Regions from separate parts of the Aeribacillus sp. FSL W8-0870 genome, predicted to be linked through region 2. Evidence: a T-box and tRNA genes for the amino acid it is inferred to sense, from the RefSeq annotation. Region 2 holds a T-box; the other holds one or more tRNA genes.
The links. A T-box is a leader RNA that pairs with one kind of tRNA and senses whether it is charged. The one in region 2 lies ahead of serS (serine--tRNA ligase), so its partner is inferred to be a tRNA-Ser.
Positions count from the first base shown of each region.

Region 1: it has a tRNA-Ser gene. The T-box ahead of serS (serine--tRNA ligase) is inferred to sense a tRNA for this amino acid. The anticodon was not compared.

Region 1 covers NZ_CP150165.1:1,910,859-1,926,345, reverse strand. Annotated here, with positions in the region: gene NSU02_RS09340 (PAS domain S-box protein) at 1-481, opposite strand, end outside; gene NSU02_RS09335 (PH domain-containing protein) at 926-1,291, opposite strand; gene NSU02_RS09330 (DinB family protein) at 1,361-1,810, opposite strand; gene copZ (copper chaperone CopZ) at 2,514-2,717, opposite strand; gene NSU02_RS09320 (heavy metal translocating P-type ATPase) at 2,775-5,171, opposite strand; gene NSU02_RS09315 (metal-sensing transcriptional repressor) at 5,184-5,459, opposite strand; gene NSU02_RS09310 (aldehyde dehydrogenase family protein) at 5,958-7,418, opposite strand; gene NSU02_RS09305 (helix-turn-helix transcriptional regulator) at 8,073-8,390, opposite strand; gene NSU02_RS09300 (hypothetical protein) at 8,528-8,803, shown strand; gene NSU02_RS09295 (methyl-accepting chemotaxis protein) at 9,404-10,783, opposite strand; partial or broken gene NSU02_RS09290 (pirin family protein) at 11,089-11,766, opposite strand; gene NSU02_RS09285 (MBL fold metallo-hydrolase) at 11,828-12,790, opposite strand; tRNA gene NSU02_RS09280 (tRNA-Pro) at 12,938-13,014, shown strand; tRNA gene NSU02_RS09275 (tRNA-Ser) at 13,016-13,103, shown strand; gene NSU02_RS09270 (efflux RND transporter permease subunit) at 13,272-15,487, opposite strand, start outside.
Region 2 covers NZ_CP150165.1:17,899-24,273, forward strand. Annotated here, with positions in the region: gene guaB (IMP dehydrogenase) at 1-45, shown strand, start outside; gene NSU02_RS00075 (serine hydrolase) at 259-1,563, shown strand; gene pdxS (pyridoxal 5'-phosphate synthase lyase subunit PdxS) at 1,705-2,589, shown strand; gene pdxT (pyridoxal 5'-phosphate synthase glutaminase subunit PdxT) at 2,603-3,190, shown strand; T-box leader at 3,241-3,457, shown strand; gene serS (serine--tRNA ligase) at 3,506-4,786, shown strand; gene lhgO (L-2-hydroxyglutarate oxidase) at 4,862-6,058, opposite strand.

The DNA.
Region 1 (15,487 bases), 1.9 Mb from region 2:
ATCGCTTATTGTGATGGAAAAAGGCAATCACTGCTCCCGCTAAAACAAAAGCGATTAAGTTAGAAAGAACGGAATAAAATCCGTCATATTCATTCCCTTTCAATGATTTTATACCAATATAATATATTACAAAAATACTTAAACCCACTACAATCGAAATCGCCGCTGCATTAGAAACATTTTTTTGTTTATCTTTCATGGAAAAAGCAGCGAATGATGCAATGATCCCTAGCAAAAAAGATAATAACGTATAGACGGTGTAATACGTTGCAATCAAATATAAATCATCACCGAGCATGTCAATAAATTGCATCGACCAAATTCCTAACCCTACCCATATCGTTCCTAACATTATGTATAACCACTTATCCTTTTCGGTAGACACCTGTATGTTCTGAATCATGTGAACAGAAAAAAAAGAAGCAATGATTGCCATGACGACAGATGAAATCACTAACTCCCAATTAAACAAAGCTTCCATGTTTCACACACCTTATCTTATTTGCTTACATCATAAACAAATAAAGAAGGTTAGACAATTATTTTTACTCTGTGGAACCATTTTGAACAGAACGGAACAGTTTTTTTAGTAAAATATTAAAACTGTTTTTTGAAGACGGTGGAGTAATATGCCAAAGAACTTTGCAGATAAGCGGGATACTTTTATTAAAAAGCGGAATTTAAAGCGTCATCCTAGTATTGAAAAAACAAAAAAAGCACCGAGATTTAAGAAATTTTATAGGTGCTATTGCTCTCAAACAATCATTCTATATGAAAAATTTCATAGAAGCAATTTTAAATGTTCTTAACAATCTTTGCATTTTATTGCACCTATTGATTCAAAAATCTCTTAGTGCAGCATTGTAAATGTTATATTTATTTATTTTTGTAAAATATAAAAATTCTTTTGATTTAAAGAGTACAACTACAGAATATGACTTGCAATGATTCGATCAAGCTTCCGAATATTCACTTTTTTATTTAATAATAATTTGAATTTCCCTGCCCTAGTCCATAGTTCGAGTTCTGCATTAAGGTCAATCTTTCCTCCATTTTCAGAAGAATACATGACAATCGATTTAAATGGAATGGTGTAGATTTCCACTTTTTTACCTGTAATTCCTTGACGATCGGCAATGATTATTCTTTTGTTCGTCACGACCGCAACATCTCGAACCGTTTTATACGCAGCTTCCGCAGTTTCCCCTTCAATTAAAATTTCCTCCACTTCTTTTGGAACATCTGTCTCTTCATAAAACGTCCAAGTCATAATAGAACCTACATTTGCCATACCTGATTTCATCCCCTATTTGCTTCATTTATGAACAATAAACATAATTTTGGCAAACTGTCTTGGAGCTTATCTTACAAATGTGATAAAATCAACGTTCACTGGTTCATGCCGTTCAGATCGCAGTCTCAAGTTGATCTGTCCTCGATGGTAATGTCCGTGCAAAGCGACATGAGTTAAAATTTCCCTTAATGTATTTTGAAACTCGATTCCTTTACTGTTTTTGTAAGTGACAATGTTGTCTAAATCACGATTCGTCAAATTTTTCAAAAACGATGTAATGCTCTGTTCATTTTGTTTTGCAAGTTCTGCACAGGCATCTATATGTACATCCTCCCAAATCGCAATGTGTGAGCTGTCCAATCCTTGTAATCTTGTAAACCATAGTTTTTCAGTTAAAAGAATATGCGAAAACAAGCGCAGCGCCCCATTATTTTCCCCTTCAATCTTTTGCAAAGTGTCTAATATACGCTCGTTCGCCCAATGCAAGTGCTCAAACATCTTTTGAATCGTTTCCAATAAAAATCCTCCTTCTTTACTTTACTATGTATGCAGCAAATGCTGCTCCTTTGAGTTAACTGACAATGATTAGGTTTTATCGTGCAAAAGTTCGTCAAATACACGGTGTATTTTCCGAATATTCTAATAATTTATTGTTGACAAGCTCCTGATTATGAATTCCTGTTTTTGACTGTTTTATCAAATTGGGAGATATCCAACCTTTTAAAACTTTTTGGGAAAGAAACTCCAAAGATTGTTCAGAGTTTTGCATTCTGCCTCGCAAAATGACAAGTGTTGAAACAATTATAACATGAGTTCGCTTAAAAATTTAAACATTTTTTCAGTCTGTGAGCATAATTAAGCTCTCTATTATTAATCCAACTTCTGTAAAATATTATGCAAAATTACATATTCAATTTACCTGCTTGACAGCCGATTTTCTCATTGATTCGTTCAATCATTTCGCAAACTTTAAAAGTCGGATAGATCATATGCTTGCTGGACAGATCAAGCAATCAATAGTTTACTTTCTATCAGTTAGTATTTAATAATAGAAGAAGGAAAGGGGCATGCTGACATCAAACGACAAATAGTTAATATTTATATCTATAGAAGGAAAGAGGTTGTAATAGCCTGACTCTTCTTTTCAACCTTTTGAGGCATTGAAGCTCTTCATATAGAACTAGCAAAAGGAAAACCATCCCCTTTTAGGAGAGGATGGTTACTTGACATCGTAGCCTTGATCTTCAATGGCGTTTTTCATTTTTTCAATTGTTACTTTTTTGTCGTCATATTCTACCTCAACAGTTCCTTTTTCAAGTGATACTTCGACCTTTTCGACTCCGTCCAGCTCTTTTAGAGCGTTTGTAACAGCCATTTTGCAGTGATTGCAAGACATTCCTTCTACTTGAAATGTAAGATTCATTTTCATTTCCTCCTTAGCATGATTTTAAGATATTCAGATTAAATCGTTGCAAATACTTTACAGTTTAATTCGTTTTAGACGCAGCGCGTTTGTGACAACGGAAACTGAACTGAGTGCCATCGCTGCTCCGGCGATCCAAGGCTCCAAGAGGCCAAGGGCGGCAACTGGTATGCCGATTGAATTGTAGAAAAGAGCCCAAAATAAGTTTTGCCGAATGTTTTTCATCGTTTTTTGGCTCAAGGAAATCGCTTTTGGAATGTGTGTTAAATCGCCTCCGACCAAGGTGACATCAGCCGTTTCGATGGCGACATCTGTCCCGGTTCCGATCGCCATGCCGATGTCGGCAACTGCTAGAGCGGGTGCGTCATTCATTCCGTCTCCAACCATCGCTACACGATATCCTTGCTTTTGTAGATCCTCCACGATTTTCGCTTTTTCCTCCGGAAGCACTTCAGCATATACTTGCCCGATCCCCGCTTCCTTCGCTACTGTTTCCGCTGTTCTTTTATTGTCTCCCGTTGCCATAAATATGTTGATTCCCATTTCCTTCAATGTTTGAATGGCTTTTTTTGAGCTTTCTTTAATAGTATCAGCGACAGCGATGATGCCGGAAAGCTCCCCATCAATTGCAACTAGCATAGCTGTTTTTCCTTCTGATTCAAGCTTCACCATTTTCTCCTCATGGGCTGAAGTTGCAATCGACCGTTCTTTCATCAGCTTTCTTGTGCCAACAAGTATATGTTTTCCATCTACTTTGGCTTCGATGCCATGTCCAGTCACGGCTTTAAAATGCTCCGGCTTTTGTATGTTGATGGAACGTGCTTTACCGAATTCTACAATTGCTTGGGCAAGCGGATGTTCAGAAGCGCTCTCCGCAGAAGCGGCATAATAAAGCATGCCTGTTTTTAATTCAATACAATCGGTCACTTCCGGTTTTCCTTTTGTTACCGTTCCCGTTTTGTCAAGGAGGATCGCATTGATTTTATGTGTTTCTTCTAGATGCTCTCCCCCTTTAAATAAAATCCCGTTTTCGGCCCCTTTTCCTGATCCGACCATGATGGATGTCGGCGTCGCCAATCCGAGTGCACAAGGACAGGCGATGACAAGAATGGAAATCGCTACTTCTAACGCTCTTGCCATATCATATGGCGTTATGAACAAATACCAAACAGCAAACATCACGATCGCAACGCCTACAACAATAGGAACGAATATACCGGATATGACATCGGCCATTCGCTGTATCGGCGCTTTCGATCCTTGCGCTTCTTCAACAATTTTAATGATGTTGGCAAGAGCGGTATCCTTCCCAACCTTTTCTGCCCGTATTGTTAAAAGGCCGTTTGTATTGATTGTGGAGCCAATTACTGCATCCCCTACTTTTTTCTCAACCGGGATAGATTCACCTGTGATCATCGATTCATCGACAGAAGACATTCCAGAAATGACCGTTCCATCGACTGGAATTTTTTCTCCGGGCTTTACGATTATCTCATCCCCTACTTTTACTTGCTCCAGCGGGATCCATTCTTCCTTCCCGTCGCGGATGACCAGCGCGTCCTTCGCTTGCAGGCTTAATAGCTTGGAAATAGCTTCTGTCGTTCTACCTTTTGCAATCGCTTCAAAATATTTTCCAACGAGCACTAGGGTGATCAAGATTGCGCTCGTTTCAAAATATAGATGCGGCATATGATCGGAACGGCCGATTGATTTGATCGCTTCGTACAAACTATAAAAGTAGGCTGCTGATGTGCCGAGCGCCACGAGCACGTCCATGTTTGCGCTTTTGTTTCTTAAAGCCCGGTAAGCTCCTGTGTAAAATGAGCCGCCGATATAAAATTGAACAGGTGTTGCCAGCAACAGCTGAAACCACGGATTCATAAACAGATCCGGCACCGCAAGCCCCGTTTCAAACGGTAAATGGGCGATCATTGTATACAATAAAGGAAGCGATAATAAAATAGAAACAATAAGCTTTCTTCTTTTATGATGCAATTGTTCTTTTTTTCGATCCGATTGATGGGTAGTCTCGTCCCGAACTTGTCCTTTATAACCAAGCTTTTTTATTTTCTCTAAAAGATCTTCAACCGAAACAACGCCTTCCCTATATTCCACAACAGCGCTGTTTGTCGCTAAATTGACAGTCGCATTTACAACGCCTTCCGTTCTTTTCAGCCCTTTTTCAATACGTGCGCTGCATGCGGCACACGTCATGCCTTCAATATCCAATGTTACTTTTTCCGATTCGACGCCGTAACCTAACTGTTCAATTTTCCGCTGGATGTCTAAAAGATTTTGTTTCGAAGGGTTATAATGAATAGTTGCTTTTTCCATCGCTAAATTGACAGTTGCCTCTACCCCGTCCATTTTATTCAGCACTTTCTCAATGCGCGCGGAACATGCAGCACATGTCATGCCGGTAATGTTTAATGTGACAAGCTTCTGTTCGCTCATTTGTTCCACCTCTTATTTAGAAAACTGTTTGATCACATCCATCAGCTCGCGAATCGACTCATCACCGCTTCCTTCTTTGATCGCTTTCGCAACACAATGGCTGGCATGCCGCTCCAACAGGTTGAAACCTACTTTTTGCAGCGCAGCTTGAATGGCTGAAATTTGGACTAAAATATCAATGCAATAACGATTGTCCTCAATCATTTTTTGTACCCCACGAACCTGCCCTTCAATCCGTTTCAGCCTCTTTAAAAGCTTGTCTATTTCATCAGAAGTTCTAGGAACCATTATTTTCTCGTGATCATGTTTTTCATTTTCTGTCACTGACACCCCTCCCCTCTTTCGTTTGTATACATTATACCCGTTACAGGTATAAAAAGCAAATGATTCATCTTTCTAGTTTTTTTACAAAGATTCAACTCTATCAAGTCGTGAAACACAATTTTCTGCAAAAGCTGACCGCATACTTAAGAGTGGACAATAAAATTCAAAAATTGGTAAGATTCGTTTTAATAAAAAATCAGATAGCATGAGAGGTGCCTTCATGAAATTGTTTTCGTTTATAAAGAGGATGTATTTTTATATTTTTCTCTAGAACTATCGCTTATTCCCCAAAAGGAATTTCCTCGTCCAAAATTCCTCTTACAATAAATCGGGGCTGTCTAATAAGTCGATTTTCCGGCTTATAGACGCCCCTTTAATGTTTTAGAAACACTGATATATCAATGCTTATGATGATGTTTCGTTTTCAGTGGATTTTGACTTTCTGGACAGCCCCTGTCATCATTAAAACGGAAATTGACGCTCTTTTTCTTGAACTGAAACCCATTTTGTCACGGTAAATTCGTCAACAACCCATGGATTTCCGAAACGTCCTAAACCGCTTCCTTTGTTTCCGCCGAATGGAATATTTGGAGCATCATTGACTGTTTGGTCATTGATATGGGTCATGCCTGAATCAATGGACAACGCAAGCTGTTCCCCTCTATTCAAGTCGCTGGTGAAAATAGAAGAACTTAAACCATATTCGGTGTCATTTGCCATTTCAATCGCTTCTTCATCTGATTCAGCCTTAATGATTGTCGCGATGGGCGCAAAAACTTCTGTTTGCGCGAGCTTGCTTGAATTTTTTACATTCGTAAAGACAAATGGAGTGAGGACGTTTCCTTCTCTTTTCCCTTCTAAGACAAGTGTTGCGCCTTCCTTCTTAGCTTCTTCAATGTAGCTTAAAGCTTTTTTCAGCTGCGTTTCATTGATTAATGGTCCAATGACCGTATTGGGATCGGAAGGGTTCCCATAAGGAAGAGATTTTGCTCTGGAAACAAATTTTTCCACAAATTCATCGTAATGATCTTTATGAACGATAAAGCGATTGACGATCATACAAATTTGTCCTTGGTGGATAAACTTGCCGAAAACAGCGGCGTTCACTGCCTGGTCTACGTCGGCATCCGACAGCACGACAAACGGACTGTTGCCTCCAAGCTCCAGCGCAACCCGTTTCAAATTGCGGCCAGCAATTTCACCGATATGTCTGCCAACGGCGGTGGAGCCGGTAAAACTAATTAAGCGCGGAATCGGATTTGTCAACATTTCATCACCGATTTCAGGAATATCGGTTAAAATCATGTTGAAGACTCCTTTTGGAAGTCCGGCATATTCAAATGCTTTCGCAATGATCGAGCCTCCAACAAGACCTACCTGTATATCCGGTTTATGGACAACGCTGTTTCCTAATGCAATCGCAGGAGCGATTGTTCTCATCGATAAATTCATCGGGAAATTGAACGGTGATATTGATGAAATCACTCCGAGCGGAAGACGGTAAATTTTGTTCACTTTCCCTTCAATTGCACTTGGGACTTCCCTGACTTCATGTATGGCTCCTGCATAGTTCAAGGCTTCTTCGAGAACCTCCAGCGTCAAGTGCAATTCTACATTCGCCTTTAAAACAGTTCCGCCTGTCTCACGAGTGATAACGCTTACAATTTCATCCTGATGAGACTTTAAATATTCTGCTGCTTTTCGAATAACTTCCTTTCTTTCTTCAACAGACGATTTCGCCCATTTTTTTTGTGCCTGTTGAGCGATTTCAAATGCTTCTTGCACTTGTTCTCTCGTTGCTAAACGCACTTTTGTGATGAGGGAATTATCGTAAGGATTAACATCTTCAAATATGCTTTCGCTTTTTCCTTCAACCCATTGTCCGTTAATATAGCTTTTATTGTAGTTCTCAAATTTCTCCATTTGGTCCCCTCCTAAAAATTCCGAATTTTCAATCCAATTTTATTAGTTTATGGAGCGGCTGTCAATCATTAAACATCATTTCATATTTTTCGTCCTGCTGTCATTGTATCAATTTGCTTGGTCCGCCATGAAATTGGCAAGCTTCTAAAAAACCTTTCATTGAGAACTGTAAGATTTTCAGGAAGCTGCATCAACATAGCAGCTATGCTCCGTTTTATAGATAAATATGTTTCGCTGCCGACTTCCATTCCAACTCAAATCCCAAATATTTCTCGCTATATTTCGACAATGTTTAAATGATTTTCGAGTCATTTTTATTGAAATGGTTCAGAAGTTCCATTTGATTGTGCTTTTGAAAAGTAGATCAACTGTATATAGTTTTGTTCAAACATACTTTTTGGCTTCTTACATTCTAGCAAAATATTTTAAGCCGATGCATCAGCATGTTCCATTTTTACTGTGCATATAATACGGCAGTTACTTGCCTGGATCTAAAAAGCGGTGATTCAACTCTCCATAAAAATAAAATAATAAAGAGAATTCTCACCGCTTCCAAAAACTATCAAAACATGGTAAAATAAAAAGGAACATTTGTTCGTTTATTTTCGGTCTGCCTTTCGTCACGAATTCATGAAGGGATCAAGGGATGGAGGGTTATTTTTGAAAAGAAGATAAAAAAACATACAATGCTTTCTTTTGCTCATCATTTAAAGTAGAAAGAATATGTTCTACTTGATCATCAACAAGAGATATGTCCTCGTTATCGATCATTTTAAAAAAGCTTCCCATCGGTATATTAAATCTTTGGCAAAATTTTTGAATGAGGCTAATAGGAATTTCTTGTTCACCATTTTCGATTCTAGAAAGCCTTGGCTGAGAAATTTCCAAATCCTCGGCCAGTTGAACCATCGATATATTATACTTTTTTCGCACTTCTCTTATTTGTTCTCCGATTTTTTTATTGATTTCCATCTGTTACATTCCTTCTTTGCTACTTCATCTATAATATAGTTTAACGTTTTCCTATTTTACTTTCAATTCGTTTTGTATTACTATAAAAATGAATATTTTTTATTCATTTTTATCTTCAAAGGGTTGGGTGAGCATAGATGAACTTTGAGCAAGCTTTCAATGAATTCGCTTATAATCGAATTGAGCAAGCTTTGTTAAATCGACAAAACCGTGAGCTCAAAGCTCTATACAACGAGCTTGAAGAAAAGCTTAAAAAGCTGGGCATAGCCAAAAACGATTGCGATGATTTAAAAGGAACCATCTATTGTTTGATGGATACTCAAAATTTGCTAGTTTATAGGCAAGCACTTGCAGATGTCATTTCCTTTCTTATCAAACTGGAAGAAACAAAAGCGGGCACCGGCCAAAAATAAACAATTCTACGAAAATATTTCCCGTTCATGCTGATCAAAAGGGTTTTTGGGGGTCAAGATGTTGACAAATGAATTAAATCCTTCTTTCTATGAACATCGTAAATATTTTTCACTGCCTCTCTACATATTTAATAATGAGTATAAAAAAGACCATCATGAATCAATTATTGAACAGCATCTACATAAAAATGTAAAAAATAGGTATTTTCAAGTCCCGGAATTCGTTTTTAAAGAATTTGCCAAAGGAAATTTGTCTGAAGTGTGTGTCTGGATTTTATTGACTTGTTTTTATTTGCTCCATATAAACAAGAGAAACGGCTTTAACGAAGGGGAAATTTTGCGGCTCGTAATGGAAGCGAGGAAAAAGACATGTTCTCATCCATCATTAAAAAAATGCTTTAAGCATTGTGTTGCGGAGTTAAAGAGAAGCGGATGGATCGAGCAGAAAAACAGGCTAATCTTTCTGAAAATTTTTTGAGTATTCATTCTCTTTTTTTTAATTTTCTTGTTTGAGAGAAAAGAAAAACGCGGTTGTGAAACCGCATTTTTAAATAAAAGGGCGAAAATTATATCGTTTCAAAAAGGATTGAAACCATCTGCTTATTTTACTATTAAATCGACACCGATAACCCCGACGATGTCTCCGTTCTTATGAATGGGGAAGGAAATGGTGATGCACGGTTTTTTTGTAACAGCAGATGTATAGATGCTTGATATAAAGATTTTATTTTTACTAGCTTCGATAAACCAAGGACGGGCTTTTGCATTTATTAAGCCTGCAGGAGGGTTGGAATAAACGAATGTACCGTCCAGTCGATTCGACCAAATAGCTTCGATATGCTCGTTCTCCTCAAAAAATTGATCCAATGCTTTTTTATGAACATCCGCATCTAGTTCATACAATGGAAATTGTGATAAAAGATTCATCACTTTTTCTTTCATTTCGTTGATTTTTGCCAAATCTATTTCTGTAATTTGTTGAAGCTGATCCCTTTTGACTAACGTTTGCAGCTCTTTAGAGGTTTGATCCAATGTCTCGCTGATGGCAATCATCTCTTCAATATGCTGGTGCTGCTTATCCATATCTTCTGAAACTCTCAGTGCATATGTTTTATTTTCATGAGCCATATCTGAAATTTGCTTGAGCACCGTAGTAATTTCCTGTACATGATCACACTGTAATTCGACAGCGTCTTTCGAATCCGATACCATTGATGTGATTTTGCCCAACGATGTTTGAAAAGAATGGATAACATCAATTAAAGATAGTAATTCAGCCACATTCTTTTTCATCTGATCGTTTTCCGATTTTACCATTTTGGTCGAAAACTCAATTTCTGATTGAATCGAAGAAAGAATTTGATGTGTTTCTTCAACCGCATCATGCGTTTGGTTTGCTAAATTTCCAATTTCATTTGCAACGACCGAGAAGCTTTTCCCATGTATTCCGGCTCTTGCCGATTCGATATTTGCATTTAATGCAAGTATTTTCGTTTTTTGGGAAATCGCTCCAATCGAAGAAAGAATGTGATCCATTTGTTTGGAAAAAGAAACGAGCCGATCCATTTGATCAAGAATTTTCAAATGATTTTGCCGCAGCTGTTCCGTTTCTTCTTGTATTTTTTGCAGCTGCGTTTTCGATTTTACGAGCTGTTCATAAAATAATATGCTTGAGGAATGTATCTCTTGAGAAGATGCTGTGATTTTCACAGCTGCCTCTTCAATTTTACGCATCTTTTCTGAAACGTTATTTGTGTCTTGCGCGGTCTGCTCAATATGCTCTAATAGCTGAAACGTGCTTTTTTTACTCGAGGAAGATCGTTCATCAAGGGAAACAGCGGTTAATTTCATTTGCTCAATGACGCCTTTTAATTGATCCGCAGCAACTTCCACCTGTGCCGCAAACGAATCCTCCATCTGTTTTTTTTGTCTATCTTCTTCATGATCCGCTGCTCGATTCCATTTTTTTAAAAACAGCATATTTATCACCTACTGTCTCCACTAATTTACTCTTTATTGTAACAAGCCGAACGAGAACGAAACATGATTTATGTCACATAATCTGACACAAAACATTTCAATATACAACCATTCGACAGATGCTACCTTTTTTCTCGTTTTTTCTTTATCATTGTTGAATTTTGCGCTTTCCCGAGAAATAATTTTTATTTACAAAATAAATACTCTCCTTCCGTGCAAAAAAGGAGGAGAGTTTATCAAACTGTTATTCTCTTTCATTCAAACTTTCCTGTTTGATAGTCGACGATTGCTTGCCGTATTTCTTCTTACGTGTTCATAACAAACGGACCGTAAGCTGTGACAGGTTCATGGAGAGGTTCTCCCGCATATAGAAGCAGCCGGAGTTTGTCTGTCGCTGTGACAGTTATGTAGCTTTCCTCTCCCTCAGCACCCTTTGTTAAAAACAGCACTTGCCCTTTTACCCCTTTTGTTTTGGACGCACCAAACAAGCCTTTTCCTTCCAAAATATAAAGAAAACCATTATAGCTTCCCGGAAGATCTTGATGTACGGACGCACCAGGTTCCAGAATCATTTCCACCATCGTGACAGGAACGTAATTTTTTAGTCGGCGCTTGAATACCTTTTGACGAACCAGAAAAAATCCGAATCAACGCTCCTTTTTCTTTTCTAACTGGCATGTCAGCACTTTTCAAATTTTGATAGCGGGGAGCGGTCAGTTTTTTTGAACTCGGCAAATTAACCCACAGCTGCAGACTGTGAACGGTAGATCCAGGTGCAGGATCTTCTTGATGGATTACTCCTCTTCCAGCAGTCATCCATTGAACATCCCCGGCTTTGCTTGCCATATCCATTTTTGTTATCAAAATGCTCCAAAATCCCGTCAATTACATATGTGACAGTTTCGATTCCCCGATGGGGATGAAGGTCAAACGTCCCTTGCTGAAAAATATCCTCCGCAAGCCAGGTTCTAACACAAACCCATCGGATGATTCGATTGTAACGCAACATTTTTAATTTTGCGTATATCTCTTTCCATACAAGCCTTATCTATTTTCTGCTTTTTGCAAGTAATCAATAATCCCTTGCGCACAAATGCCCATATCGATTTTTATATACTCGTGCACTTGATGATCTTCGGAAATATGTTTTTTCTTTAAGTAATCTTGCAACGTGCTGTACAATCTATCAGATAGAAGCTTTGATTTTTCTTCAAACGGCAAGCTTCCATGCTCTTTTACAACCGCTTTGCCTTGATCTACAAAAATGTCCAGCCAATATTTTAGCTGTTTATAAACTTCCTCTGGATGCTCGCTCATGCCAAAATGACCGAAAAATATTTTCGAAACGTTTAATGCTTCGATTCTTTCGCATGATTCAAGCATTTTATCCGGATCGAACTGGTTAGGAGAAGTAGACGGCAAATAAAACTCTAAGTCTGAATCTAAGAGCATTGAATAAAAAACCCCGATCGTGTCGCCGGTAAAGATGCCGTTACTTTTGGAATCATGTATACAAAAATGGTGATTCGCATGACCTGGTGTGTGATAAAACGTCAGCACGCGATCATCGCCTACTTGAAGCGTTTCCAAATCTTCTTTTACAACTAGCTGGTCTTCTGGCACGGGCAAAATCGGGTCAAACAATTTTTGAAATTGCTCCTCTCCATACACCGTTTTGGCGCTGGCAATTAATCTCGATGGATCTTGCAAATGACGTTTCCCGCGGGGATGAACGAACACTTTTGCTTTTGGGCAATGTTCAAGGAAAAGCCCGACACCTCCCGAATGATCTAAATGAATGTGCGTAACAATGATGTTTTTAACATCCTTCGGATCAATTCCTAAACTTTCAAGACCTTTTAATAAATATGGGACAGACGGGCTCGCGCTTGTTTCGATGATGGTCAGCTCTTTTTCGTGAAGAACGTAAGCCCCTGTTCTGTTTTCTAATCCTAAGTCAAAAAGATCAATTAATGTGATGTCATCGCCAATGTTTTGTACCTTCAATGTTATGTGACTCCTTTCTTTTATTTGCCTACTACATAATTCAACAAAAAAAGATTAATTTCCTTTTCCAAACTTTTTGTTGATTGGTTAAAATTTTTTAATGACAAATTTTTTATTTTAATATATAATATCAATGCTGACGTTTTTCGGGAAGTAGCTCAGCTTGGCAGAGCACCACGTTCGGGACGTGGGGGTCGCAGGTTCAAATCCTGTCTTCCCGACCATGGAGAAGTACCCAAGTGGTTGAAGGGGACGCACTCGAAATGCGTTAGGGCGGGCAACCGCCGCGTGAGTTCGAATCTCACCTTCTCCGTTTAAAAAACGCGCTAAAAAGCGCGTTTTTTTATTGCCGGAATTTGAATAATTGACCCTTTTGAAAATTTTTCAAAACAATTGATATTCTTATTTTCATAAAACTGTTTCAGCAAGTTATGCAAAAAAACCTGAAAAGCCTATTCAGTGCTTTTCAGGTTTTTTCTTATCATTCCTCGATTGGAGCTTTTCTTCTAAATTTGCTTAATACTTCATAGACGATCGGAACAATGATGAGAGTCAGCAAAGTCGAGCTGGTCAATCCGCCGATGACGGTTAAACCAAGTCCTCTCGAGATCATGCCTCCATCTCCTTCATAACCTAATGCGAGAGGAAGCAATGCTCCAACTGTTGCCAGCGCAGTCATTAAAATCGGTCTTAGACGAGTTGCCCCTGCTTCAATGAGCGCATCTCTTGTAGAAAGTCCTTCACGCTCTTTATGAATGACACGGTCAATTAACACAATCGCATTCGTCACAACAATACCGATTAACATGAGCGCGCCGATCAAAGCTGAAACGCTCAATGTTTCTCCCCCAAGCCATAGCGCTACAAATCCGCCGATGACGGTAAATGGAAGTGAAAATAGAATGGCAAAAGGCGCAAGTCCTTGACTAAACGTAACCACCAGCACAAAGTAGACAACAGCGATGGCAGCGAGCATAGCCAATCCTAATTGTGAAAACGACTCATTGATCTGTTCGGACACTCCACCTGTTTCAATGTTCACACCAGGCGGCAATTCTAAACCATCTATTTTCTTTTGAATGTTTGCATTTACTTGGCTAACGTCATTAGTAGTAATCTCTCCGCTGACTGATACTGCAAATTTTCCGTCGCGTCTAGTAATCGTATTGGATGTTTCGCCTTCTTTTACTTTCGCTACATCTCCAATTTTCACATTCATGCCAAGAGGGGACTGAATGGTTTTCTTTTTCATCTCATCAATCGAATCAAATGTTTGCTCTTCCCCTTCAATATAAACTTCAATGTCTTGACCTTCTTTTTGGATTGTTGTTAAAACCGGCCGTTCATGCTGTTGGCTTAATGCCATCGCAATTTGCCCAGCGGTCAATCCTAGCTTGCTCATCTTTTCTTGATCAACAACAAACGTGAACTCATCATAAGTTTTCGATAAACCTGATTCGACATTTTTCAAGTTTTTTTCATCTTCCAAGATTTTTTGCACTTTTTGGGCGACAGGCTCAATATCTTCCATCGAATCGCCAAACACATGCAATGTGTACTCATTGCTTGCCATCATCATGTCAATGGTGCCCCAATCGCCTTTTTCGTTCGTTAATTCATTTAAGTCTTTAACAATTTTCTCCTTTTCTTTTTCAAAATTCGGTGTGTCATCTTCATACATAATAAAGAAAATGGCCTGATTTCGATTTCCAGGATTCATCGGATTTTCGCTTCCGACAGACAATTGAATCGTTTTTACATGATCACGGTCGACAAGGAAATCTTCTGCCTTCAATGCGATATCTTCTACTTCTTCCAGCGTTTGCCCTGGATCCGGATCATACGTTACGATAACTTGCTTTTCTTGTTCATTCGGCAAAAAGCTTACACCGATGACAGGAATTAAAAACAGACTGGAGACAAGAAGCAGGATCGCAATCAATGATGTTATCCATTTATGGTTCAAAGACCAATTTAATATTTTTTTATAGTTAGTAACCAAAAAGCCAGCTTCCTTTTCTTTTTCGCCTTTCCGTTTTACTCCTTTTTTAAATAAAACGTGAGCAAGTGCCGGCACAATAGTAATCGCCACTAAAAGGGACGCTAAAAGCGAGAATACAATCGTAAGGGCAAACGGCATAAATAGCTGTCCGACCATCCCTTCGACAAATGCGAGCGGCAAGAAAACCGCAATCGTCACAATGGTTGAGGACATAATAGGAATAAACATTTCTTTTGTCGCTGCAATAATCAGCTCTTTCCCTTTTAACGGCTCCCCTTTTAATGTCATCCGTCTGTAAATATTTTCAATGACGACAATCGAATCGTCAATGACGCGGCCGATCGCCATTGTGATAGCTCCAAGCGTCATCATGTTCAACGTGATGTCCATTTCACGCAAAATGATTAATGCAATTAATATGGAAAGCGGAATTGACACCACGGAAATCAACGTTGAACGAATGTTGCGCAAAAACAGCAAAATGACAATAACTGCAAAAATCGAACCGAACAGCGCTTTATTCAGCATTGTTTCAACAGATTTTTCAATCGGTTCTGCTTGGTCCAGCGTTGAAACGACTCCGAGGCCTTTATATTCGTCTTTTAATTCATCCAATTTTTCTTTTACTTCATTCACAACTTCAACTGTATTCGCATCAGTAGCTTTTACAATTTGCAGTCCGATTGCTTCTTTTC
Region 2 (6,375 bases):
GATGTTCAAATTACAAAAGAGGCTCCTAATTATTCCATTTCTTAACAACTGACAGTTCAATAGTCTTATTTAAAAAATTACGACTTTTAGACAGAGTAGAGACTCTGTCTATTTTTTTTATAAGATGTATGTTAAAATCAATTTTGTTGTGTTAACTATTAATTATTTTTTAAAATAGATATTTTCAAATAAATGGAGGTAATCATGGTGCACTTCACGAAAAAATTCATCTCGGCTCTCGTCATCACGTTTTTATTGATGACGGCATTTTCCCCTTTGTCTCCCAAAATAAATGCTGAAGAAAATGACCCATTGGGCATCAATGCCTCTGCAGCCATTGCCGTTGAAGCCTCTACAGGGAAAATTGTGTACGGAAAAAATATTGATAAAACTCTTGGAGTTGCAAGTATGACAAAAATGATGACTGAATACTTGCTGCTAGAAGCGATCCATGAAAAGAAAGTTTCTTGGGATCAAACATATCGTCCAAGTGATTATGTTTACAAAATTTCCCAAAATCGCAGTTTATCCAATGTCCCTTTAAGAAAAGATGGAAGTTATACAATAAAAGAGTTATATGAAGCAATGGCCATTTATTCTGCAAATGGTGCGGCGATTGCAGTGGCAGAAGTGATCGGTGGATCGGAAACAAATTTTGTGAAAATGATGAATGAAAAAGCGAAAGAACTAGGCTTGAAGCATACGAAGTTTGTAAATGCGACAGGTTTAAACAATAGAGACTTAATGGGGATGCATCCGGAAGGAACAGGTGAGGAAGAAGAAAATGTAATGTCTGCGAGAGACGTTGCCAGCCTTGCGTACCATCTTTTAAAGGAGTATCCTGAGATTTTAGAAACGGCCAAAATTACGAGAAAAGCTTTTCGAGAAGGTACGGATGATGAGATTAAAATGGAAAACTGGAACTGGATGCTGCCTGGATTAGTTTATGGTACAGAAGGTGTAGACGGGTTAAAAACAGGATATACCGATTTTGCGGGCTCCTGCTTTACGGGAACAGCCGAACGGAACGGAATGCGAATCATCACAGTTGTTATGAATGCGAAAGGTAAAGGGAGCAACAATTACGTACATCGTTTTAGTGAAACTAGAAAACTAATGGACTATGTTTTCAGCAATTTTTCCATTGAGGAATTATTTCCTGCGCAATATCAAATAAAAAATAAATCAACTGTATCTGTTGTAAAAGGAAAAGAGAAAAAAGTAGAAATAGAAACAAAAGATTCTTTAAAGCTCCCTATTAAACGTGGGGAAAAAGACCAGTATGAGCCGAAATATGTTTTAGATAAAAAGCTTTTAACTGCGAACGGAGAGCTGACTGCACCAATTAAAAAGGGCGCCAAGGTCGGGTATATGTCCGTAGAATATAAAGGGAACAGCCAGGATTACGGATTTGTAACAGGTGAATCCGAAGCGAAAGTTGATGTAGTGACAAAAACAAAAGTCGAAAAAGCTAACTGGTTTGTATTATCAATGAGAGGCATTGGTAGTTTTTTTGGTGATGTATGGAACGGAGCAGCAAACATGGTAAAAAGCTGGTTTTAATGCATAACTCCTAACATTTTGTTGGGGGTTTTTACTATATTTAAAATAAAAGAAATCCTTGAAATTTGATAGGAATTTTATAAAAATTAGGATAAAATAGACGTATGCATTTGAATGTATCATTAAGGAGGAACTATAGAAATGGCAATTACAGGTACTGATCGAGTAAAAAGGGGAATGGCCGAAATGCAAAAAGGCGGCGTCATCATGGATGTGGTCAATGCAGAACAGGCCAAAATTGCTGAAGAAGCAGGTGCGGTTGCCGTCATGGCGCTGGAAAGAGTTCCTGCTGACATTCGTGCGGCAGGCGGGGTTGCCCGCATGGCTGATCCGACGATTATTGAAGAGGTCATGAACGCGGTTACGATTCCAGTAATGGCAAAATGCCGTATTGGACATATTGTAGAAGCTCGAGTATTAGAAGCGCTCGGTGTTGATTATATTGATGAAAGTGAAGTGTTGACACCGGCTGATGAAGAGTTTCATATAAATAAGCGGGAATTTACGGTTCCATTTGTTTGTGGCTGCCGTGATCTAGGAGAAGCAGCTCGCCGAATTGGAGAAGGTGCTTCCATGCTCAGAACGAAGGGCGAACCGGGAACTGGCAACATTGTAGAAGCAGTTCGTCACATGCGGAAAGTGAATGCACAGGTTCGGAAAATTGTCGGCATGAGCGAAGATGAGCTAATGACGGAAGCAAAAAATTTAGGAGCCCCGTATGAAGTGCTGCTACAAATTAAAAAGGAAGGACGACTCCCTGTCGTGAATTTTGCTGCTGGCGGCGTTGCAACACCTGCTGACGCAGCGTTGATGATGCAGCTTGGTGCAGATGGTGTGTTTGTCGGCTCAGGTATTTTTAAATCTGAAAATCCAGGAAAGTATGCCCGGGCAATTGTGGAAGCGACCACACACTATGAGGATTATGAATTAATCGCTCATTTATCAAAAGATCTTGGAACTGCGATGAAAGGGATCGATATTTCTTCATTGCTTCCGGAACATCGTATGCAAGAACGTGGTTGGTAAAGGAGAATACAAAATGAAAGTAGGAGTTTTGGCACTCCAAGGTGCTGTGAGGGAGCATATTCAGTCAATCGAAGCTTGTGGTGCAGAAGGCGTAAAAATTAAAAAATCCGAACAATTGCAAAATATCGATGGACTTATTTTACCAGGCGGCGAAAGCACGACAATGAGAAGATTGATTGAAAAGTATGGGTTGATGGACCCTTTGAAAGAATTTATAAAGGGAGGAAAACCTGTTTTCGGTACATGTGCTGGTCTTATTTTGCTGGCGAAGCAAATTGTTGGACAAGATGAGCCGCACCTTGGTGTATTGGATGTGGTCGTTGAACGGAATTCTTTCGGCCGCCAGCGTGAAAGTTTTGAAGCGGAATTAACCATTGCAGGAGTTGGGGACGATTTTATAGGTGTGTTTATTCGCGCTCCGCATATTGTAGAAGCAGGAGAAAATGTTGAAATTTTAGCAAAACATGAGGATCGAATTGTTGCTGTTCGACAAGGCCACATTCTTGGATGTTCATTCCATCCGGAATTGACGGATGATCATCGATTTGTGCAATATTTTTTAAATATGGTGAAGGAATCAAACGAGAAAGTTCATGCATAAAAAAGTTGAACAAACCCTAAACTTATAGTAAATTTATGAATATAAATAGATCTAAAGCAATGAGAGGAACTAGTAGCAAGTTGTTTTTCTTAAGAGAGCTGGTGGTTGGTGGAAACCAGTGAAAAACGCTTGTGAATCCGTCCTTGAGTGAAATGCTGAATGCAAGTTTTTGTTAGTAAGCATTTACGGAAAAAACCGTTACCTTTGTAAGTGGAAGGCTGATGCCTTCAAGCAGGGTGGCAACGCGGGTATACTCTCGTCCCTTTTTGGACGGGAGTTTTTATTTTGAATATAAAAGCGAAAGGAGTGTCCATGATGCTTGATATGAAATTTTTACGGTCAAATTTTGAAGAAATAAAAAAGAAGCTTGAACACCGTGGAGAGGATTTAACTGATTTTGATCAATTTGTTGACTTGGATAAAAAGCGTCGTGAACTAATTGTTACGACGGAAGAATTAAAAAGCAAAAGAAATGAAGTATCTTCTAAAATCGCCGAATTAAAAAGAGAAAAGAAAGACACAGATCATTTAATTCAAGAAATGCGTCAAGTAGGAGAACGCATCAAAACACTTGATGAGGAATTAAAAGAGATTGAAGAAAAGCTTGAAACCTTGATTTTGTCGATTCCAAACATTCCGCATGAGAGCGTTCCAGTCGGCGATTCAGAGGAAGATAATGTAGAAGTCCGCAAATGGGGAGAAATCCCGACCTTTCGTTTTGAACCAAAACCTCATTGGGAAATTGCCGACCAATTAGGAATTCTCGATTTTGAAAGAGCCGGCAAGGTGACCGGCAGCCGCTTTGTATTTTATAAAGGTTTGGGCGCAAGATTAGAAAGGGCGCTTATCAGTTTTATGATAGATTTGCACGTTGAAGAACATGGCTATGAGGAAGTTTTGCCTCCGTATATAGTGAACCGTACAAGCATGATCGGAACAGGACAGCTTCCGAAGTTTGAGGAAGACGCTTTTAAAATTCAAGGTGAGGATTATTTCTTAATACCAACAGCGGAAGTTCCTGTCACAAATTTGCACCGTGATGAAATTTTACAGGAGAAGCAGCTTCCAATCAATTATGTAGCGTACAGCGCTTGCTTCCGTTCTGAGGCAGGGGCGGCCGGAAGAGATACGCGCGGCCTTATTCGCCAGCATCAATTTAACAAAGTGGAGCTTGTGAAAATTGTAAAGCCTGAAGATTCTTATGAGGAATTAGAAAAATTAACAAGTCATGCTGAAAACGTATTGAAGCTGTTAGGACTTCCATATCGAGTTATGAGCATGTGTACAGCTGATTTAGGCTTTACGGCAGCAAAAAAATATGATCTTGAAGTATGGCTTCCAAGCTATCAAACATATCGTGAAATTTCTTCTTGCAGCAACTTTGAAGCGTTTCAGGCTCGCCGGGCGAATATACGGTTCCGACGGGATCCGAAAGCAAAGCCTGAGCATGTGCATACGTTAAATGGTTCTGGGCTTGCAATAGGTCGTACAGTAGCAGCCATTTTGGAAAATTACCAGCAAGAAGACGGATCTGTCGTCATTCCGGAAGTGCTGCGTCCATATATGGGAAATAAAACAGTAATTAGTAAAAAGTAATTCATACTGAATAGAAAAAATGAAAGGGGATAGGAGGGGTTCCTTCCATATCCCCCTTTTATGTACAAATGTATTTTATATAGGCTGCCGTTGTATCATTTGTTTGGCAATTGTTCTTCCTATTTCAATGGATGCTGTCGCTGCAGGAGATGGAGCGTTCAGCACATGAATGGACCGTTTCGTTGGCACAATATAAAAATCATCGATTAAAGCCCCGTCTTTACTTAAAGCTTGAGCTCGGACACCAGATGGTCCAGGCAGCAAATCTTCTTCTGTAATATCGGGCATGAGTTTTTGAACATTTTCGACAAACTTTTTCTTTGACATCGATCGAATCATTTCTTCGAGTCCTTCTTTCATATATTGACCTGCTAATTTCCAAAAACCGGGGAACGTTAATACTTCAAACAAATCTTTCATATTTGCGTCGCTTTTTTTATACCCTTCTCTTTTCAAGCTTAAAACAGCATTTGGACCTATATCTACAGATCCGTCAATCATTCTAGTAAAGTGAACGCCTAAAAATGGAAAATTAGGATTTGGTACAGGATAGATTAAGTTTTTAACTAAATATGATTTTTGCGGATTTAACATATAATATTCTCCACGGAATGGAACAATTTTCACATCCGTATACAGATTTGCTATTTTAGCAATACGATCGCTGTTAAGTCCTGCACAATTTATAAAAAATCGGCTTTGAAAGGTTTTGTTTGCTGTTTCAACGATAACTTCTTGTTTTTTTTCATGAATCACTTCTACTTTTTCGTTTAAAAAGATCTCCCCGCCCTTTTCGAGGATTAAATCTGCCATCCGTTCACTAACAAGACGGAAATTTACAATACCTGTTGATGGAACATGAATGGCTTCTATTCCATTCACATAAGGTTCAAATTCATGAAGCTCCTCCTTTGAAATTTTCCGGATATTGAGGCCGTTTTTTAATCCGCGTTGGAACAGCTTCTCAAGCTCCTCCCGCTCATGTTCATCGCTGGCAACGATTACTTTGCCGCAGACTTCATAAGGGATATCGTATTTTTGGCAAAACATGATCATTGCCTGATTACCTTTTTTCGCAAGCTGCGCCTTATAGCTCCCGGGCTTGTAATATATACCGGAATGGATCACCCCGCTGTTATGACCCGTTTGATGGGAGGCAACTTTATTTTCTTTTTCGATTATTACCACTTTTGCGTTTGGGTGTTGTTCATATATTGCCAATGCAGTGGATAAGCCGACTATTCCTCCACCGACAATTACATAATCATACATATTTTTCTCCGTCCTCCTCTAGTCATCCGCAAGCTTCTCACTCTCATTTTTTAAGGGATTTACGTTTTGCACTAGGCTTCAGTTGTTTTTATACATGCTGTTTTAAAAGCGCGGCAAATCAATGCAAAGATAGCAGCCGATTGCGGGGAAAAGATGCATTTGTTCATGTCCCGAGAAAACTAGTGTCCATTTGTGAGCGCTTTAAATTAACTTGCAATACAAGTTTATAACATGATGAATGAAATACAATCGATTTTTTTCGAATTTTTTAATTTTTTCTATTTAAAAAAATAAGCTTCTTTGTAAAGAAGCGTTTA